DNA from 3 places in the Rouxiella sp. T17 genome. Region 1 is predicted to be linked to each of the others. Evidence: predicted binding sites of a transcription regulator. Region 1 holds the regulator's gene; each other region holds the start of a gene.
What was found. The regulator sigma-54, encoded in region 1, starts transcription at its own class of promoters, with help from an activator protein. The targets are predictions, from matches to a motif close to GTTGGCACANNTTTCGCTNT.
Positions count from the first base shown of each region.

Region 1 (4,883 bases):
TGCGATTTACTCGTCTTGGGTCATTATCTGGAACAGCTCTTCGTCACTTTGCGCACCGCGCAGGCGACGGCATACCGCTTTGTCGGCCAGCTTTTTGGCGACCAAAGAGAGGGTATGTAAATGGGTTTTACATTGATCTGCGGGAACCAGCAAGGCAAAAAGCAGGTCAACCGGCTGATTATCGATAGCGTCGAAAGCGATAGGCTGGTCGAGCTGGATAAATACGCCGACGGCGCGCAGGGTGTCCTCTTCAAGTTTTCCATGAGGGATTGCAATCCCGGCGCCAATTCCGGTGCTGCCCATGCGTTCACGGGTCAAAAGAGCATCGAAAATCACCTGCTGTGACAGGCCAAGCTGGTTGGCTGCCAGTTCGCTAATGATTTCCAGCGCGCGTTTTTTGCTGGCGCAGTGGACGTTGCTTTTCGTGCATTCGGCGTTTAAGACCGAAGTCAGATGCAGTGCGGTATCGTTAATCATCTCATTTTCACTTTGGCGTCTGCCTTAAAGATTTAACGGCTCGCTTTTTACCTTTCGCGCCTGAAATAGTGAATTTCATTAACGTCGAGTAAAAGAACGAGCCGATATAAAAGTCTTTAGGATCAGTGCTGTTTCAGTTTGTCTTTATGTTTGTTCAATTGTCGAGCCAGTTTATCAACCAGCCCATCTATGGCGGCGTACATGTCCTGATGCTCCGAGGTTGCATGCAACTCTCCTCCGTTCACGTGTAGCGTGGCTTCGGCCACCTGCTGCACTCTTTCGACACTCAATATTATGTAAACCTGATTGATCCGGTCAAAGTAATGCTCAAGTTTGGCAAACTTTTCGGTCAAAAATGCTCTCAGGGGTTCAGTAATATCTACGTGATGTCCGGTAATGTTGAGTTGCATAATGTCTTCCTTCTCTGTTGAGGTCAAACCAACTGTTTGCGCTGGTTTGAAGGCGGGATTGACAAAGACTCTCGGTATTTTGCTACAGTGCGTCGCGCCACCATAATGCCTTGATCCGATAGCATAGTGGCTAACTTGCTGTCGCTCAGAGGTTTGACGGGGTTTTCCGCCGCGATTAATTTCCTCACCAGTGCCCGGATAGCCGTGGATGAAGCTTCACCGCCGCTGTCCGTACTCACATGACTGGAGAAGAAATACTTAAGTTCGAAAATGCCCCGTGGGCTGTGCAGAAACTTCTGCGTGGTCACGCGGGAAATCGTCGATTCGTGCATATCCACGGCGCTGGCGATATCGGCCAGTACCATAGGTTTCATATACTCTTCACCGAGATCAAAGAATGCCTGCTGCTGTTCAACAATACAACGCGTGACCTTTAATAAGGTCTCATTGCGACTTTCCAGACTTTTAATCAACCACTTGGCTTCCTGCAGATTACTGCGGATAAACTGTCCGTCGCTATCATTACGCACTGAATTTCCCATCGCAGCATACTGCTGGTTGATCTTCAGGCGTGGAATGCTGTCAGAATTCAGTTCAACCGTCCAGACTTTACCCACTTTTCGCACCAGAACGTCGGGGATCACGTATTCGGATTCGCCGGTATTGATGGACTGGCCAGGTCGGGGATCCAAGGACTGAATCAGCTGCATCGCTCCCTTAAGTGTATCTTCTTTTAAGCGAGTTGAACGCATAAGTGCGCGAAAATCGTGATTGGCGAGCAGATCGAGGTGTTCGCTGACAATCAGGCGCGCATCAGATAAACAGGGAGTTTCGGGAAGATATTGGGAAAGCTGGATGAGCAGGCAGTCGCGCAGATCTTTCGCAGCGACGCCGACGGGGTCGAAACGCTGCACGCGCTTGAGCACGGCCTCGACCTCGTCCATGTTGACCTCTTCATCGCCAATACTTTCGAGAATATCGTCGAGAGAAATCGTCAGATAACCGGTGTCATCGACGGCGTCGACGATAGAGGTAGCGATTGCGCGATCGGTTTCGGTAAACGGCGTGAGCTCAACCTGCCACATCAGATAATCTTGCAGCGTCTGGGTGGTCTCGCCCTGATAAATCGGCAGTTCGTCATCGCTGTAATCATTGCCCGTGCCGGACGGCGTGCCTGCGGTGTAAATTTCATCCCAGGTGGCGTCGAGCGGCAGCTCTTCGGGCATATCTTTCTGCTCGAGCGCTTCGCGGGTGTCTAGCGCTTCGTTTTCGGTGGCTTCTTTGGCGTCTATTTCATCGTGCAGATCGGATTGCTCCAGCAGCGGATTGCTTTCCAGTGCCAATTGTATTTCTTGCTGGAGTTCAAGCGTGGACAGCTGCAGCAGGCGAATTGCCTGCTGGAGTTGCGGTGTCATTGCCAGTTGTTGGCTGAGCCTGAGTTGCAAACCTTGCTTCATATCTTGATTTCAATTCCGTTACGACAAATTAGCGGAGTATCTACTTTTGAAGACCGAAAGCCTCAATTAAAGACGGAAAGCCTCGCCTAGATAGACGCGTTTAACCTGTTCATTTTGCATGACTTCTTCTGGCGTGCCGTGGGCAATCATGTGCCCCTGACTCACGATGTAGGCGCGTTCGCAGACGTCGAGCGTTTCGCGCACGTTGTGGTCGGTAATCAGTACGCCGAGGCCGCTGTCGCGCAGATGCTCGATGATCTTCTTGATGTCGATAACCGAAATCGGGTCGACACCGGCAAACGGTTCATCCAGAAGGATAAATTTCGGATTGGCCGCCAGCGCACGGGCTATCTCCACACGACGGCGCTCACCGCCGGACAGCGACTGCCCGAGGTTGTCGCGCAGGTGCGAGATGTGGAACTCTTCCATTAGCTCGTTGGCGCGGGCCACGCGCTGCTCTTTATTGAGATCGTCACGGATCTCCAGCACGGCCATGAGATTGTTGTAAACGCTCAAACGACGGAAGATGGAGGCTTCCTGCGGCAAATAACCAATGCCGCGACGCGCGCGAGTATGCAGCGGCAGCAGGCTGATGTCTTCATCATCCACAATAATGCGGCCCGCGTCGCGCTGCACGATACCGACGACCATGTAAAACGTTGTGGTTTTACCTGCGCCGTTTGGACCCAAAAGTCCGACGATTTCACCTGACTTGACTGACAGGCTCACGTCTTCGACCACTTTACGGCCCTTGTAGGCTTTAGCCAGATTTTCTGCGATTAACGTTGCCATAGATTATCAGTTACTCTTTTTCTGACCTGCAGCCGCAGGGGTCTTTTGCTGTAGCTGGGAAGGCACCAGCACGGTGGTCACTCGGCTACCTTTGTCGCTGTAAGCCTGCATCTGCTGCTGCTGCACCAGATAAGTAATACGGTCGCCTTTCACGTTGCTGTCGAGCTGCTCGAGATAGGCATCGCCTGTCAGCGTAACCAAGTCCTTCTCAACTTCATAGCGGACTTTTAATGCGTGGCCTTTCAGCGGCTTGCCGTTATCCTGCATCTGCTGGAAGGTGACCGGATTACCAAAGCCTTCAACGATCTCTTTTCCGGACACGCCGTTCGGACGAACAATGGTCGCGCGATCGGCGTGCACCAGAATACTGCCCTGCTTGAGCACCACGTTGCCGGTCAGGGTCACGGTGTTGGTGTTGATGTCCACCGCCTGATTGTCGGACGTAATGGTCATCGGTTTGGTGGTGTCATCTTTCAATGCCAGCGCCGGAAGACTTACCGCGAACAGCGCGCTGGTGATCAGAAGGTTACGGAGATTATTTTTGGTTTTGAATTTCATAATTTGTATTTACCTTTTCGATCAGCTGTGCGGTTTTGTTTCTCAGATTACCACGCATTTTCATGCCATTAGAGGTAAAACCGGTGCCATAAATGTAGACTTCATCGTCTGAGGCTACGTCCTGTGTGACCAGATTAACCTGGGCATTGTCTGTCTTGATTCTTTGCAGCTGCGACGTGGTTGGCGTCAAACTGTCAACCTGCACATGACCATAGAGATAGAGCATCTTGTCATTGGTCAGCTTGGCGCGATCGGAGCGAATGGTCCAGGTCGCGACGCTGGTTTGCGGGTCATACATGGTGACCACCGGATTGGTAAACCAGGTCAGCAGGTCGGTGGTGTAATACTTCACCTCTTCCGACACCAGCTTGTAATTCAGCTTGCCGGTTGGGTCATAGACTACCGTTACCGTGTGCTGGCTCTGATAAGTGGGATCCTGGGTATTCACGGCGGCGTCCGGCGCGGCGTCGGGCGTGTCGGAGATTGTCCAGCCGATCAGGACCAGTACCACTAAACCCAATAACAGTGTTATCCAAAGCTTGGTTTTATTCATATCGACAGCCCTTTGGCGTCCTCCAGCTTGCCCTGCGCCAGCAGAATCAGGTCGCAAATTTCGCGAACCGCGCCGCGTCCGCCTGCAATGCGCGTCACGTAATCTGCCTTCGGCAACAGAATCGGATGGGCGTCCTGCACGGCGACGGAAAGCCCGACTTGCTCCATCACCGGCCAGTCAATCAGGTCATCGCCAATATACGCGACCTGCTCAGGCTGAAGAGACAGTGTATCTAACAGTTCGCGGAAGGCCAAAAGCTTATCGGACTGACCCTGATAAAGATGGCGGATGCCCAGAGTTTCGGCACGATCTTCCAATAATTTAGCCTTGCGCCCCGTAATAATGGCCACTTCAATGTCTGAAGTCAGCAGGCAGCGAATGCCGTAACCGTCGCGAACGTTGAAGCTTTTTAACTCTTCGCCATGATTGCCCATAAAAATCAGGCCATCGGACATGACGCCATCAACGTCGCAAATCAGCAAGCGGACAGCGTTGGCTCGCGCCAGTACATCCTGACTGACGGGACCATAACAGGTATCCACGTTAGCTGCGCTATTACTCATTCCATAAATTCCTTCATTTAAGGCTAAATGTTGTTGCGTCAAGCTGGCTTAAACCACACCGGCTCGCAGCATG
Region 1 is NZ_JAWUEA010000021.1:252-5,134, forward strand. It holds gene ptsN (PTS IIA-like nitrogen regulatory protein PtsN) at 7-477, opposite strand; gene hpf (ribosome hibernation promoting factor) at 600-887, opposite strand; gene rpoN (RNA polymerase factor sigma-54) at 911-2,344, opposite strand; gene lptB (LPS export ABC transporter ATP-binding protein) at 2,411-3,136, opposite strand; gene lptA (lipopolysaccharide ABC transporter substrate-binding protein LptA) at 3,143-3,694, opposite strand; gene lptC (LPS export ABC transporter periplasmic protein LptC) at 3,672-4,247, opposite strand; gene kdsC (3-deoxy-manno-octulosonate-8-phosphatase KdsC) at 4,244-4,810, opposite strand; gene kdsD (arabinose-5-phosphate isomerase KdsD) at 4,859-4,883, opposite strand, start outside.

Region 2 (4,883 bases), on a different contig from region 1:
GGCTATAACGCGACATGCTAAAACAGAAAATCCAGTAAACGGCGGCGGCGAAGACATAGCCTTCGGTCGACATGCCGAGCCATTCGGGTGCGACCGTCGCCTGCTGTACGCTGCTGAAAAAGTCCATCAGGCCGATGATGATGACCAGACTGGTGTCTTTAAACAGCGCGATAATGGTGTTGACCAATCCGGGGATCACCATCTTCAGCGCCTGCGGCAGAATGACTAACATCTGCGTGCGCCAATAGCCCAGCGCCAGCGACTGCGCGGCCTCGGTTTGTCCTTTCGGCAGGGCCTGTAATCCGCCACGCACCACTTCGGCCACGTAAGCTGACTGGAACAGCACCACGCCGACCAGCGCGCGGACCAGCTTGTCGATGCTGGTGCCTTCGCTCATAAACAGCGGCAGCATTACCGAGGACATAAACAGCACGGTAATCAGCGGCACGCCGCGCCAGAACTCGATGAAAATCACTGACAGCACGCGCACAATCGGCAGCTGCGAACGCCGCGCCAGCGCCAGCAAAATGCCCAGCGGCAGCGCACCGGCGATACCGACGGCGGCAATGACCAGCGTCAGCGTCAGGCCGCCCCATTGATAGGTTTCGACGCGCACCAGCCCGAAATAGCCGCCGTAAAGCATGAACCAGGTAAACACCGGAAATGCGACGGCCCAGCAGGCGATGTACAGACCACGGCGCGGCATCGCCGACAGGAACATCGGCACCAGCGACAGCAGCCCGACGATCAGCGTGGTATTAATGCGCCAGCGCTGGTCGATAGGGTAGAGCCCATACATAAACTGGCCGAAACGCGCGTGGATAAACACCCAGCACGCGCCTTCTTTCGTACAGTCGGCACGCGTGGTTCCGACCCAGTTGGCCTGAAAAATTACCCAGTTCAGCAGCGGCGGAACCAGCTCCCACAGCAGCCAGACGAAAAACAGGGTCAGCAGGCTGTTAAACCAGCTGGAGAACAGATTTTTACGCGCCCACAGCACGGCGCGACTGATTGGCGTACCGGCCTTGGCGCCCCTGACGGATTGCGGAAGAGTGGTCATCGTCATTCGTTTCCCTTAGCGCTCGACCAACGCGATGCGTCGGTTGTAAATATTCATCAGGAACGAGATCACCAAACTGATAATCAGGTAAACCGACATGGTGATGGCGATGGTTTCGATGGCCTGTCCGGTCTGGTTCAGCACCGTACCCGCAAACAGCGACACCATATCCGGATAGCCGATCGCCGCCGCGAGGGACGAATTTTTGACGATGTTGAGATACTGGCTGGTCAGCGGCGGAATAATCACCCGCATCGCCTGCGGCAAGATAACCTGACGCAGCGTGACCGGATTCGGCAGGCCCAGCGAACGCGCGGCTTCATGCTGGCCATGCGACACCGACTGAATGCCCGAACGAATCACTTCCGCGATAAAAGTCGAGGTGTAGACCGACAATGCCAGCGTCAGCGCGCCGAGTTCCGGAATCAGCACCATGCCGCCGCCAAAGTTGAAGCCGCGCAGTTTTGGAATATCCCAGTGCAGCGCCGGTCCGAAAATCAGCTGGGCGATCGCCGGAAACAGCACCAGCATCAGCAGGCACCACGGCCAGATACGCCACACCAGCCCGGTATGAATCTGGCGGAAATGGTTGTAGCGTTTCAGGAACAGAATACCGCCGACGGCCAGCAGCAGGCCAATCACGGCCGGCCAGAAGCCCGCCGCCATCTCTGGCGAAGGCAGATACAATCCGCGATTGCTGGCAAATACCGTATCAAAGGCGTTCAGACTTTGACGCGGGCCGGGCAGGTTGCGCAGCACGGCAAAATACCAGAAGAAGATTTGCAGCAGCGGCGGAATATTACGAAAGGTTTCGACGTAAACGGTACAGAGTTTGCGAATCAGCCAGTTGTCGGAAAGGCGTCCCAACCCCACGACAAAGCCGAGAAAAGAGGCAAAAACGATACACAGCGCTGAAACCAGCAAGGTATTGAGCAGGCCAATCAGGAAGACGCGCGCGTAGGTGTCGCCTTCTTCGTAACTGATAAGGTGTTGGACGATGCCAAATCCGGCACCGCGATTAAGAAAATCAAAGCCCGAGGTGATCCCTCGCGTCGTTAAATTGGTAATGGTGTTGTGGAGCAGGTAGCCCAAAAAAGCGAACAGCAGCACGACCGCTAAAATTTGGTACAACCAGGCACGAACCGCAGGATTCCGCAGTGAAAATGCGACTTTTTGGGTTGGGCGTTGCGACATAGGACAGCCTCAGTATGCGGTAATTCGGGTGTTACAGGTCTTGTTGGAAGCAGCACGCCGCGTTTAAACGGCGTGCTGCTGTCCGGCAGTCAATAACAAGCTGGCTGGAATTAACGAACTGGCGGTGCGTACTGAATGCCGCCCTGATTCCACAGCGCATTCTGACCACGTTTGATTTTCAGCGGGCTGCCTTCACCGACGTTACGATCAAAGCTCTCACCATAGTTACCGACCTGCTTAACGATTTTCACCACGAAATCGTTCGGCAGTTTCAGGTCTTCGCCATATTTACCGGTTTTACCCAGCAGGTTTGCCATGTCTGGCGTGGTCGGATTAGCGGCCATCGCATCGACGTTCTTGGAGGTCACGCCCATCTCTTCGGCATTCAGCATGGCGAACAGTGACCAGCGCACGATTTCCAGCCAGTCTTCGTCACCACGACGTACCACAGGGCCCAGCGGCTCTTTGGAGATAACTTCCGGCAATACGATGTAGTCGTCAGGCTTGCTCAGAGACTGGCGCAGGGCGTAGAGCTGGGACTGGTCGGAAGAGAGGGTGTCGCAACGGCCCGATTCCAGCGCTTTGGCGCTGTCGCTCGAACGGTCGAAAGTCACCGGCGTGAAGGACATTTTGTTGGCCTTGAAGTAGTCGGCCACGTTCAGCTCGGTATCTGTACCGGCCTGCAGACAAACGGTTGCGCCGTCGAGCTCTTTGGCGCTTTTCAGGTCAGCTTTCTTGTGGGTCAGGAAGCCGATACCGTCGTAATAGTTTACGCCCGCGAAGATCATGCCCATGCCGCCATCGCGAGACGAGGTCCAGGTAGTGTTACGAGAGAGGATGTCGACTTCGCCGGACTGCAACGCAGTAAAGCGCTCTTTCGCTGTCAGCTGAGTGTATTTCACTTTGGTCGCGTCGCCGAACACGGCGGCGGCCACTGCACGACACACGTCAACGTCGAGACCGGTGGTGTTGCCTTTGTCATCTTTGGAGGAGAAGCCCGGCAATCCGTCGCTGATACCACATTTGATAAAGCCGTTTTTCTTGATGGTATCGAGGGTGGTGCCTGCGTGAGCCTGACCGGCCAAGGTGACAAAACTTGCAGCGGCAATCAGCGTTGAGAGCATTATTTTTTTCATAAATCGTCCTGTGAGGCGAGAGCGAAAATTATTATTTTGTGAGTGCCGGAGCACCCTGTCTGTTTATGGGGCAAAGCCCTCAGCTCTGAATCGTGCGAGCAAAACGGCTAAAGCAAAGGGAGTGCCAACATTGAAAAGTCTTAGTAATCAAGTACCGGCAGGGTATTGACCAGTAACATTGATACTAATAAGGAGATTTATTGACCTAATTTGGGGCGTTGTAAATGGCTTTGCTGCAAAATGGTGCGCAATGTTCCAATATTTCGCGATCTGGTAAGCATTTAGCGTGAAAATGATAACATCCGGTAATATTTTGAAGAGAAATGTAGTGATGATGTGTAGAAAGGCTGTTTTGTTGAAGGATCGCGAGACATTTCGAGAAATTTCTACACGTTGTGCAAAGAAAGGGCGACATTACGGAGAGAAAGAATAGGGAGGGGATAGAAACAAAAAACCCGGCAGCGAGGCCGGGTTTAGGTAAGCGGTGAGCTTTAAATGACTACATTATAGATAAAGCGAAGGCGCGCCTTCAGGGCGAGTCTTGAAGCGACGGTGCAACCAAAGATACTGCTCGGGCGCACGCATAATCTCTTTCTCGACCACGCGATTCATATAGGCGGCGGCGGCTAACTCATCGTCAATCGGATAATTTTTCAGTTCGGGCTGAATCACCAGCTCGTAGCCTGCGCCTTTGTCTTTACGCACCAGCACCACGGAAACCAGCGCCGGTTTAGCCAGACGCGCCAGCATAAAGGTGCCGCTGGTGGTCGCAGCCTGATCGACGGCAAACAGCGGGGCAAAAACGCTGCCGCGCGGGCCGTAATCCTGATCGGGCGCGAACCACACGGCTTCGCCACGTTTCAGGGCGTGAACCATGCCGCGCAGGTCTTTGCGGTCGAGCATCGCCTTGTTGGAGCGCATACGGCCCCAAGTCTGCACGAATTCCATCACTTTATTATTGTGCGGACGATACATCGCCATCATTGGCTGACACAGGCCCATCGCGCGGCCGCCCAGTTCCAGCGACATAAAGTGTACGCCGATAATCAGCACGCCCTGATTGTTCTGCTGCGCCATTTTCAAGTTGTTAAGGCCGCTGACGTCAAACCAGCGTTTAACGCGGGCATCTGACCAGAACCACGCCATTCCCGTTTCCAAAAGGCCCATGCCGAGCGATTCGAAATTACTGACTATCTTGTGCTCGAGCAGGTCGCTGTCCATATCGGGGAAGCAGAGCTGTAGATTACGGCGAGTAATGGAAACGCGGCGTTTGAGAAAACGCATTGAGGTGCGGCCAAGCCACACACCGAGGCGATACAGCACCGGATAAGGCAGCTGCACCAGCAAAAACAGCACGCCCAAGCCAAACCAGGTAAACCAGTAGCGTGGGTGCAAAAATGATTTTTTAAAACGTTGAGTTGGAGCAGTCATGTCATTTCAATCATCAATATGAGTGAATTTGCGTAACGCGCAGGTGAAAGCTTGATCGCGAT
Region 2 is NZ_JAWUEA010000013.1:64,805-69,687, forward strand. It holds gene SC206_RS04420 (amino acid ABC transporter permease) at 1-1,066, opposite strand, end outside; gene SC206_RS04425 (amino acid ABC transporter permease) at 1,076-2,254, opposite strand; gene SC206_RS04430 (amino acid ABC transporter substrate-binding protein) at 2,365-3,390, opposite strand; gene lpxP (kdo(2)-lipid IV(A) palmitoleoyltransferase) at 3,895-4,821, opposite strand.
Region 2: a site for sigma-54 is predicted at 3,500-3,519, ahead of SC206_RS04430 (amino acid ABC transporter substrate-binding protein). Genes of this name have one in related genera too.

Region 3 (4,883 bases), on a different contig from region 1:
AGGAACAGCTTGCCGCGATCTTGCAGACCGAACAGAGCAAACGCAACCGCTTTACCCTGACCGTTGGAGATCAGCACGCCATTCTGACGCTGGCCGATGTCGCCTGAACGCACGTCATCGTAGTGACTGAACGTGGAGTACAGCAGACCGGTACCAGAAGTCATGGTCATGAATTCGGTACGGAAACCGATCAGGCCACGTGCCGGGATCAGGTAATCGAGACGAATACGACCTTTGCCGTCAGGGATCATGTCCTTAACGTCGCCTTTACGCTCACCCATGGCTTGCATGACTGAACCCTGGTGCTGCTCTTCGATATCCAAAGTCACGTTTTCGAACGGCTCTTGCATGCGGCCATCGATTTTACGGTTGATTACTTTAGGACGAGAAACAGCCAGCTCGAAACCTTCACGACGCATGTTTTCGATCAGAACCGACAGGTGAAGTTCACCACGGCCTGAAACGCGGAATGCGTCGGAGTCTTCGGTTTCTTCAACACGCAGTGCAACGTTGTGCACCAGTTCTTTGTTCAGACGGTCAAGAATCTGACGTGAAGTCACATACTTACCTTCTTTACCACAGAACGGAGAGGTGTTTACGTTGAAGTACATGGTAACGGTTGGTTCATCAACGCTCAGAGCTGGCAGCGCTTCGACGTTCTGTGGATCACAGATGGTGTCGGAGATGTTCAGTTCGCCCAGACCGGTGATAGCAATGATGTCGCCAGCTTCCGCAGTCGCAGCTTCGATACGCTCAAGACCCATGTGGGTCAGAACTTTACCGACTTTACCGTTACGGGTTTTGCCTTCGCTATCAATGATAGTGACCTGCTGGTTAACTTTGGCAATACCACGTTTGATACGGCCGATGCCGATAACGCCAACATAGTTGTTGTAGTCCAGCTGGGAGATTTGCATCTGCAGTGGGCCAGTGCTGTCAACCTGTGGAGCGGATACGTGGTCAACGATCGCCTGGTACAGCGGGGTCATGTCTTCGGCCATATCGTTATGGTCGGTACCCGCGATACCCATCAGTGCAGAAGCATAGATGATAGGGAAATCAAGCTGCTCATCGGTAGCATCAAGGTTTACGAACAGGTCGAATACCTGGTCAACAACCCAGTCAGGACGCGCGCCAGGGCGGTCGACCTTGTTGATTACCACGATCGGCTTCAGACCATTAGCGAATGCTTTTTTGGTCACGAAGCGGGTTTGCGGCATAGGGCCATCCATTGCATCCACAACCAGCAGCACCGAGTCAACCATTGACATCACACGCTCTACCTCGCCGCCGAAGTCGGCGTGTCCCGGGGTATCAACGATGTTGATGCGGTAGTCTTTCCAATTAATGGCGGTGTTTTTTGCGAGGATGGTAATCCCACGCTCTTTCTCCAAATCGTTGGAGTCCATTACGCGTTCGGTTGCTTCTACACGCTCTCCGAAGGTACCGGATTGCTGTAGCAGCTTGTCAACCAGGGTAGTTTTACCATGGTCAACGTGGGCAATAATGGCGATGTTACGCAAATTTTCGATCACAGCTTTGCCTCAGGCATTTAGAAATATAGAAATAGCGCGCTATTGTACACGTATTAGGCTAGGTTCTAAACAAGTTCACAAGATTCTCTTTGAAACAACTTCTGTATGGTTACTTTACGATCCCTTTCACGGTGCAAAACCCCGTCTGACCCAAAATGGTGCACCAAATTGGGTCACAACCCGTGTGGTTTTGACCCAAAATAGTGCATTAATCCCGTTATGGTGCATACTCAATAACCATACAACCCGCGCAGAACGGCAATCGTACCGATTTGACAAAGTTGGCACAGATTTCGCTATTACTTATTCAGGGTGAAAAGAGTCTTATCAGAGCCATTATAGAGCTGTTTAAGCCACACGCCATTTTCGACACTGTTTGTTGATTCGTTCGAAGACGAACACATAATGAGAATTTCGGGAGAACTAGTATGTCCGCTGAACACGTTTTTGCGATTATCAAGGAAAATGAAGTCAAGTTCATTGACCTGCGCTTCACTGACACCAAGGGTAAAGAACAGCACGTTACCATTCCATCTCACCAGGTGAGCCCGGACTTCTTTGAAGATGGTAAAATGTTCGATGGTTCTTCCATCGGCGGCTGGAAAACCATCAACGACTCAGACATGGTGCTGATGCCAGATCCGAGCACGGCGGTTCTTGACCCGTTCTTTGAAGAGTCTACCTTGATCATCCGTTGTGACATCGTAGAGCCAAACACTCTGCAAGGTTATGACCGCGACCCGCGTTCAACGGCTAAACGTGCTGAAGACTTCCTGAAAACTTCCGGTATCGCAGACACCGTGCTGTTCGGACCTGAGCCAGAGTTCTTCCTGTTTGATGATGTGCGCTTCGGCAGCAGCATCTCCGGTTCTCATGTTGCTATCGATGATATCGAAGGCGCGTGGAACTCCAGCACCAAATACGAAGGCGGCAACAAAGGCCACCGTCCAGCAGTAAAAGGCGGTTACTTCCCGGTTCCTCCGGTCGACTCCGCTCAGGACCTGCGTTCTACCATGTGTCTGACCATGGAAGAAATGGGCCTGGTTGTTGAAGCTCACCACCACGAAGTGGCGACCGCTGGCCAGAACGAAGTGGCAACCCGCTTCAACACCCTGACCAAGAAAGCCGACGAAATCCAGATCTACAAATACGTGGTTCACAACGTGGCTCACGCATTTGGCAAAACTGCGACCTTTATGCCAAAACCAATGTTTGGCGATAACGGTTCAGGCATGCACTGCCACATGTCCCTGTCCAAAGACGGTAACAACCTGTTCTCTGGCGACAAATACGGCGGCCTGTCCGAAACTGCGCTGTACTACATCGGTGGTATCATCAAGCACGCCAAAGCAATCAATGCTTACGCGAACCCGACCACCAACTCCTACAAGCGTCTGGTCCCAGGCTACGAAGCTCCTGTTATGCTGGCTTACTCAGCGCGTAACCGTTCTGCTTCTATCCGTATTCCACACGTTTCAAGCCCGAAAGCGATGCGTATCGAAGCGCGCTTCCCTGATCCAGCGGCTAACCCATACCTGGCGTTTGCTGCCCTGCTGATGGCTGGCCTCGACGGCATCATCAACAAAATCCATCCTGGCGACGCGATGGACAAAGACCTGTACCACCTGCCACCAGAAGAAGCGGCAGAGATCCCACAGGTTGCTGGTTCTCTGGAAGAGGCTCTGAACGAGCTGGATGCAGACCGTGAGTTCCTGACTCGTGGTGGCGTATTCACCAATGACGCAATCGATGCTTACATCGCGCTGCGTACTGAAGAAAACGACCGCATCCGCATGACGCCACACCCAGTAGAGTTCGAACTGTACTACAGCGTTTAATAACGTTTACGTAGTCCCGAGCTTTACTCCGCACTGTCGTGGTTTTCGAGCCTTGGCAGTGCGGAACAAAAATATAGAGATATTTTTTGTTGCCGTGGAATCTTTTAGCCCATCTCCGGATGGGCTTTTTTCTCCACGCTACTTTCCTGTGTGACATCCCCGGCCCGGCGCATTGACGGGAAGCGGGTTTAAATGCACCAATCAGGTGCGGGAGACTGCTGTATGGCAACTGGCAAGCTGCCCGATGCTGGGCAGATCCTCAATTCTCTTATCAACAGCGTTCTGCTGTTGGACGACGAGTTGGCCGTGCATTACGCCAATCCGGCGGCTCAGCAATTACTTGCGCAGAGTTCACGTAAACTTTTCGGCACGCCGTTGCCCGATCTGGTGGGCTACTTTTCGCTGAATATCGCGTTAATGCGCGAAAGTATTGAGGCTGGGCAAGGATTTACCGACAGCGAAGTCACCCTGGTGGTGGATGGTCGGGCGCACATTATGTCGCTGACCGCACAGGCTTTGCCGGAAGGTTTTATTTTACTCGAGCTCGCGCCGATGGATAACCAGCGTCGTTTGAGTCAGGAACAGCTTCAGCACGCGCAGCAGGTCGCCGCAAGGGATCTTATTCGCGGGCTGGCACATGAAATTAAAAACCCGCTGGGTGGACTTCGGGGCGCGGCGCAGTTGCTGTCGAAGGCGCTTCCCGACCCGTCCCTGCTGGAATATACCAAGGTCATTATCGAGCAGGCCGACCGTTTACGTAATCTGGTTGACCGTTTGCTGGGGCCGCAAAGACCGAGTCAGCATATTACGCAGAGCATTCATCAGGTTGCCGAGCGCGTATGCCAGCTGGTGTCGATGGAAAAACCCGACAACGTTCAGCTGGTTCGCGATTACGACCCGAGCCTGCCCGAACTGGCGCACGATCCGGATCAAATCGAGCAGATTCTGCTTAACATTACTCGCAATGCCTTGCAGGCATTGGGAGAAGAAGGCGGCACTATTACGTTAAGAACGCGTACCGCTTTCCAAAGTACCCTGCACGGGGTGCGCTACCGTCTGGTGGCCCGTATCGATATTGAAGATGACGGTCCCGGCGTGCCTGCCCATTTGCAGGACACCCTTTTTTACCCCATGGTCAGCGGCCGCGAAGGGGGAACAGGTCTGGGCCTGTCCATCGCGCGCAGTTTGATTGACCAGCATTCGGGTAAAGTTGAATTTAACAGTTGGCCAGGACACACCGAATTCTCGGTTTTCCTGCCTATTCGCCAGTGAGGTTTCTATGCAACGAGGGATAGTCTGGATCGTCGATGACGATAGCTCCATCCGCTGGGTTCTTGAACGCGCGCTCACTGGAGCAGGCTTGAACTGCACCACGTTCGACAGCGGCAATGACGTGCTGGAAGCCATTGCGACTCAAACCCCTGACGTTTTGTTATCAGATATTCGCATGCCTGGAATGGACGGGCTGGCGCTGTTAAAACAAATCAAACAACGTCATCCGATGCTGCCC
Region 3 is NZ_JAWUEA010000007.1:21,614-26,496, reverse strand. It holds gene typA (ribosome-dependent GTPase TypA) at 1-1,535, opposite strand, end outside; gene glnA (glutamate--ammonia ligase) at 1,964-3,373, shown strand; gene glnL (nitrogen regulation protein NR(II)) at 3,596-4,645, shown strand; gene glnG (nitrogen regulation protein NR(I)) at 4,653-4,883, shown strand, end outside.
Region 3: a site for sigma-54 is predicted at 1,816-1,835, ahead of glnA (glutamate--ammonia ligase). Genes of this name have one in related genera too.